Regions from separate parts of the Roseateles sp. PN1 genome, predicted to be linked through region 2. Evidence: predicted binding sites of a transcription regulator. Region 2 holds the regulator's gene; the other holds the start of a gene.
The links. Region 2 encodes FliA, which starts transcription of late flagellar genes. Its sites were predicted from a motif close to CTAAAGTTTNNNNNNNNNNNGCCGNTA; they were not measured.
Positions count from the first base shown of each region.

Region 1: fliS (flagellar export chaperone FliS) is a predicted target of FliA. The motif match lies at 1,668-1,694, and genes of this name have one in related genera.

Region 1 is NZ_JBCARA010000016.1:93,071-96,477, forward strand. Features, by position in the region: gene AABB87_RS20805 (type II secretion system protein) at 1-9, opposite strand, end outside; gene AABB87_RS20810 (flagellar brake protein) at 6-779, opposite strand; gene AABB87_RS20815 (flagellar protein FliT) at 844-1,143, opposite strand; gene fliS (flagellar export chaperone FliS) at 1,203-1,583, opposite strand; gene fliD (flagellar filament capping protein FliD) at 1,835-3,292, opposite strand.
Region 2 is NZ_JBCARA010000004.1:8,466-11,872, reverse strand. Features, by position in the region: gene AABB87_RS07275 (methyl-accepting chemotaxis protein) at 1-784, opposite strand, end outside; gene AABB87_RS07270 (RNA polymerase sigma factor FliA) at 953-1,666, opposite strand; gene AABB87_RS07265 (MinD/ParA family ATP-binding protein) at 1,685-2,524, opposite strand; gene flhF (flagellar biosynthesis protein FlhF) at 2,561-3,407, opposite strand, start outside.

The sequences.
Region 1 (3,407 bases), on a different contig from region 2:
ACCGTTCACGCTGCAGCGGGGCGCTTGCTGAGCAAACGGCCGAGTTTTTGCATTTGGTCGACAAAGCGCTGCAAGCTGCGCTGAGCGTCGGCATCAATGCGCTCAAACACCAGGCCCAGATGCAGGCCACCGTCGGGGTCGGCGCGGCTGTTTTGCACCCGCAGGCTGGCCTCGAAGCGGGTGTCGCGGTCCAGCTCGATCTGTGCCGAAGCAATGGGCGTGCCGATCGCCGGCGGCGCTTGATCCTCTGGCCACAGCAGGGCCAGTCCGCCCAGGCTGAGGTCGAGGATGCGCAGGCGCAGTTGCTGCTCGGGTGCTTGTGGGTCGGGCAGGCGGGCTTGCGGCGTGCGGGTATTGGGGCGCACACGGAAGGCCTGGCGGCGCTGAAAGCGGTACATCGTGCCGGGCAATGGCGCGCGCAGCACGGTGCCATTGCTGATCTGCGGGCTGTTCAGCAGCATCAGGCCGTCGAGCTCGAACTGCAGTTTGATCTGATCCAGATAAGCCACGGCCGTGACCTCGTCGGCGCTCAGCAATGCCTGCAACTGCGGGTCCTGGCGATGCGCATCAAAGCCCAGCGAGGCCTCGCTCGCATTCACCGCGCTCAAGCAGCTTTGCACGCAAGCGCCATTGGCGCCATGCAGGCTGATGCGGATCTGCTCGCGCTGCAGCCCCTGCAGCAGTTGGAGGATTTCGGCCGGGGTCTGAATGCGGAAATCGCCCGCGGCGTCCTGATCGGGCGCGGCGAGCGATGGCGGGGAGGTGGTTTGGCTTGTCATCAAAGGTCTACAAGATGGCGCTGCGGCCGTGCCCTAGTGGGCGGCCGCAGTGCATTCTGGCCGATCAGTGCAGAGTTTTGCTTTTTCCCGTCATCACGCGGTCCAGATCATCCAGCCAGGGTTCGGCCAGGTGGCGGATCTCAGCGTCGTTGACCAAGATGCGCTGCATGATGCGCGTCTTCAGCTTGGCTTCATCGGGGGCCAATTGCTTGGCCGAGGCCGCATGCTTGAGCTGCGAGATCAGCAGCACGCAAGCGCCTTCGAGTTTGACCACCTCATCCCAATTGCCGCAACGGGCGGCGCTCAACATGTCGGCGCTGGCTTGTTCAATGGCTTCGTAGTAGCTCAAGAGTTGAGTATTCATCGCTAGATCCGCTAGAGACTTTGGGTGTTGATTGGGTGTTGCCTTGGATTGCTTCATCATCAGGCTGCGCGTTGCAGTTCGTTATTGCTGCCAATGGCCGTCCAGGCTTCACGCACCGGGCTGAGGATGCGCTGGCATTCCTCAATCGCTGCGGCGTCGCTGTGCAGGTTGGCACGGGTCAGGCGCATGCACAGATAGGCATACAGATCGTTCAAATCTTTGGCCAGGGGGCCGGAGTCGAGGTTCAGCCCAGCCTTCAGGCCTTCATCCAGAATGCGCACAGCACGGGTCAGGGCGCGATTCTTGAGTTCGTTATTGCCGTTCTGGACTGCGCCGCGGGCTTGGGTCATGGCATCGAACAAGCCGTCAAACAGCATGCTGATGAGTCGGTGCGGGCTGGCACCGTGCACGTCGGTCTCCAGTCCCACTTTGCTGTACATCGACGCCCTTTGGGTGCGCGATGCGAAAGGGGATGAGGTGCTACCGTACATATTTGCGTCCCAAGTTGTGCTGTGTTGAATAGTTTTCGACCCCTCGCCGGCAAACTTGAGTTGCTCGAATTGATCTTTTTTAGTCTGAACTAGGCTTTATTCATGCTCAAGTTCACACTTGGCCGTGGAAATGAAAAACGCCCTGCGAGCCAGCGGCTGCGCAGGGCGTTGAGTGGCTTTTTGCCTGGCCGGACTCAGCCTTATTTGTTGCCGAACTGCTGCGTGACGTAGCTTTGCAGTCCGCTCAGGCTGGCCATGCTCTTGTCCAGCGAGGTGTAGCTGTTGCGCATGCGTTTTTCGACCAGAGCAAGCCGCAAGTTGATGGCGTCTTGATCCTTGCCGTTGCGGTTGATGGAGTCGCGCAAACCGGTTTGCTTGGAGTTCAGCGACCCGTCGAAGCTCAGCACTTTGTCAGTCAGGTCGCGGATCTTTTGTGTCAAGCCGTTGTTGCTGGCGTCGGCACTGTCGAGGCCGGAGAAGAGCTTTTTCAGATCACCCATCTTGCCCAGGGCGCTGTCGAGCTTGGCCGTGGTGATCTTGATCGTGCCATCGGCTTGTGGGTCCAGTCCGATGTCGGCGAACCGGGTCAAGCTGCCGCCCAAGGTGCTGGAACTGCTGACCAAGCTGCGCAGTTGACCCTGCAGGCCGATGGCGGTGCTGTCACCTTGCAGCGGTCCTGCGGTGGCGGCCGTGGTGCCTGACTTGGGGACGAACTTGGTCTGTTCCTTCATGAAGGTGGCCAAGGCGTTGTAGGCGGTGGTGAAGTCGGTGATTGCCTTCTTGATCGCCTCTTTGTCCGGCCCCACGGTCAGATTGACTTCGCTGGCCGCGCCGGTCGCATCCAGCGTCACTTTGGCGAAGTTGACGGTCAGGCCGTCAATCACATTGGCCACCGAGTTGGTCTCAGATACCACGGCAATGCCGTTGATGGTGCCCATCGCACTTTTGGCGCTTTGCGCCAAGGTCGCGGTGTTGACGCTATTGCTGGGGTCATAGGCCAGGGCGGACAGGCCTGCGCCGCCACCCGGCCCGGGCGCGGTTTCATTGGCGGAAACGCGAAAACCATTGCTGGCGCCGGTGCTGGCTGAGCGCAGCACCAGGCGTGCGCCCTGGCTGTCCGTCACCACCGAAGCCACGACACCGGCGCCGGAGGAATTGATCTTGTCGCGGGCGGCGGTGAGGCTGTCTTCGCCGGCACCGATATTGATCGTGACCGCCGACTTGCCTGCCGTAGGGGTGAAGGTGGCGTTGTTGGCGGTCCAGGCGCCGAGCTCGATGGTCAGCGAGCCTTGCCCGACCGTGGTGGCATTGGCCGGGTAGGCTGTGCTGCTGATGGTTTGCGCACTGGCCAGCTGAGTCACCTTGACGGCATAGTTGCCGGCCACCGAGCTTTGGCTGGTGGCCGCTGTGACGGCGGTGGCGTCCGAGGAGGTCGATAAATTGGCGCCCCAGATGTCCGGGTTGTTCAGCTTGGTGGCCGCGTCCTTCAGGGTGCTGATATTGCTTTGCAACTTGCCGTAGGACGAGAGCTTGGCCTGTAGCGCGGTGGCGCGCGTTTGCAAATTGACGACCGGCTGGCGTTCGATCGACATCAGCTTGGAGACGATGGTCTCAACGTCGAGCCCGCTGCCAATGCCGGTGGATGTGATGGTGGCCATTTTTCTCTCCTTTGCCTGCGCGCCGCTGCCCTTGCTTGGGCGGGTGGGTACTGCATGCTTACGGCCTATCGGCCATTGCGCAAAAAACTAAAGGCGGTTCAGGCTTGATGCCTAA
Region 2 (3,407 bases):
CCACGCCGGAGTCGGCAATCTGCTCGATCACCTGCTCCGAGAGCCTCAAGAAACGGTCGCTGCATGAAAACGCGGCATCCAGCTTGACCATGGCCTGCTGAATCTCGCGCTCCAAGTCCGCCACCCGGCCACCCAGGGCGCCGATGGTCCGCTCACTTTGCTCGGCCGAAGTATTGATCTGCCCCACATCCGCCTGAACTTGTGCAAACGCTTGATGAATGGCACTGCGGCTGGCGTGGCCGGGGTCATTGCGCAACTCGCGGCTGAAAGCCTCGATGCGCGTGTCCAATGCGGACACCGTGCCCATGATGGCCTTGGATGAGTTTTCCACTTGCCCGGCCAAAGCCTTGACGGCATCGGCCACGACACCAAAACCACGCCCGGCCTCGCCGGCACGCCGCGCCTCAACCGAGGCATTGAAGGCCACTAGTCGCGTCTGCAAGGCAATTTTTGTGATCTCGGATGCCGCGTCCGAGACCTGGTGCAAGGTTTGAACAATGCCGCCAACCTCGTTGCCAACACCGTCCAGCGCCTGGCTGGCTCGCACCACAGCGGCGCCGGATTGGGCGGTTGAGCGACTGATGGCAGATTGCGCCTCGCGCACTGAAGCCAAATCCTGCGACAAGGCGCCCATGGCCTCGGCTTGGGCAAGCACGACTTTTTGGGTGTCTTCCAACAGCCCGCGCACCTCGGCGGCGTCTTTACCAACATTGGAAATGGCGCGGGAGATTTGCTGAACCACCTGCTTCATGGCCGCAGCCGTGCTGTTCGCAGAGGCGTTCAATTCAGAGGGGGCTTGTGCGGCCGACTGGGCTGCGGCTGGGCCATTCGGCCGGGGTGTCCACCAGAACCGCATCAATCTGCCCTCTCTTGATTGCTTGCTTGCACAAACCGCTGGCGGTGGCTCTCGGGCGACGCTGCCAGCCTTAGTTTCAGACCTTGTTCGCCGAACTCACCAATCGCGCAACTTCACCCGCAGGCGGGCAATGGCTTGGCTATGCAGCTGGCAGACCCGCGATTCAGTGACCTTCAAGACTACCGCAATCTCTTTCAGATTCATATCGTGCTCGTAGTACATGCTCATCATGAACTGCTCGCGTTCGGGCAGGTTCTTGATGGCCGCCACCAGGGCCTCGCGCATGCGATGGTCCTGCAGCTTGAGCATCGGGTTGTTGCTGTGATCGGCCACGTGGCGATCCAAGAAGTCTTCATCACCCTCGTCACCGGACATATCTTCCAGGTAGACCAGCTGGGTGCCACGCACCTTGCCGAGCAACTCCTGATAGTCGGCCAGGCTGACACCCATCTCGGCGGCGATCTCGCTTTCGGCCGGGGCGCGGCCGAGCTTTTGCTCCAGCTTGCGCACGGCGCCTTCGATATCGCGTTGCTGGCGGCGGGTGCCTCGGCTCATCCAGTCACCACCGCGCAGCTCATCGAGCATGGCGCCGCGAATGCGCTGAGTGGCGAAGGTTTCGAACTGCACGCCCTGGCCCACGTCGAAGCGCGAGAGCGCATCGGTCAGGCCGATCAGGCCGACCTGGATCAGGTCATCGATTTCGATATTGGCGGGCAGCTTGGCAATCATCTGGTGGGCCAGGCGGCGCACCAGCGGGCTGTACTGTTTGATGAGGGAGGAGTTATCGAGGCGGCCTTTGGCGGTATACATCTTCAGCTCCAGCTGCAATCAGTAAATGGCGGCGACGGCCGGGCGAGCGACAGTGCGGGCAGGCTGCGGCGCCGAGGGGCGCATCAGCGAGCGGGCCACGGGCCGCAAGGGGCTGGCATCGACCGAAGCCTCCAGCGCCGCTCCCGGAGGGGCGGCCATCAACAACTCACGCGCCAGATGGCGCACTTCGGTCGAAATCGGGGCACTGCTCGGTGTGCGTGGGTCCAGGCAAGCCCAGTCACGCAGCACCGCGCCAAGGAAACCATCGGCACAACTGCTCAGTTGTTCGGCAATCCGCTCCGACATGCGCAGCTGCGGCGAGCAAGCCATCAGTAGGCTGTAAACCATCAGCCCGGCGCGGCCCGCCAACCATTTCATGCCAGCATAAGCGTGGGTGACGCTATTGGCATCGGTATCGGCCAGCAAAACCGGGCGCACTTCACGCAGCGCGACCACACGGGCCAACTCCGCCGCACTGGCGTGCAGCAGCACCACATCGGCTTGCGGCGCGGCTTCGGTCACCACTTCAAGAAACTGTGCGGCCGAGCCCTTGGCATTGATGTAGCGCATCGGCAGGCCACGGGCGGCCAGGTAGGAGACGTCTTTGGACAAGCTCTCCACACAAGCGCCCAGATCCACCGAGGCCAGCTCGGACGGCGTAGGCGCGGACTCGGCGGCATCCACCACCAGGGTATGCAAACCCAGTTCGGCAAAAGCCGCGCAAAGACCTTCCAACAGCACGCCTGCACCCATGACATGCGGATTGCTGACCACTGGAATGAAGCGCACCCGCGAGCTGGCGAACAGCCGGCGCAGGCCATGGGCCTGGTCTTGCGGGGCAAGGGTATGAGGATTCACGTCGCGCATCATGATGGCTGGGGTCCCAGGTTTGGTCTAGTGCGTGCCCATAGCGGCGGCACTGCGGGGGCTGAGCGCTGGCCCACCGGCAAAAATCAGATTCACATCGGCACTGTCCATGCGCCAGGCACCGGCGGCTTGGCTGCGCAAGGCGCGCTGCACCAGAGCCTGAGCCGACAGGCGATGCCAGTCTTCCGGCACGCGCTGGCCATTGGTCACGCCCAGCACGCGCAGCTTGTGGCGGATCAGGGTGTCCAGGGCGGGCGCGAGCTTGACGGCTTCGTCGATCTTGGAGAGCACCACGCCTTGGCACTCATGCGCGCGCCAAGCGGTCACCACATCTTCAATCGTCTCGCCCTGCTGTGCGGCGTTGACGACCAGGATCTTGGTGATGCTGCGGTGCGCCAGCATGTCAAGCAATTCATTGGTGCGGCTGTCGCGCTGGGCCATGCCGGCGGTGTCGATCAAGACCATCTTCTTGGCCGACAGCAGGTCGAGCAAATCTTCCAGCGAGCTGCGGTCGTGGGCGGTATGCACCGGCACGCCGAGGATGCGGCCGTAGGCGCGCAGTTGCTCGTGGGCGCCGACCCGGTAGGCGTCCAGCGTGATCAGGCCCAGCTGAGCCGCACCGTGGCGGGTGGCAAAGGCGGCAGCCAGCTTGGCGGTGGTGGTGGTCTTGCCCACGCCGGTAGAGCCGATCAGGGCGAACACACCGCCCTGCTCTTCCAGTGCCGGCATGGCCTCACCGGTGAGCAAATTGCGTGACAACACGTTGGCGGCCCAGCTGGTTTCATCGGCGGTTTCGCCGTGGGCACCGGGCTTGAATTCGTTCGGGCAACCTTCCACCAGCTTGCGCACCAGGGCGGGCGAGAAACCCACTTCC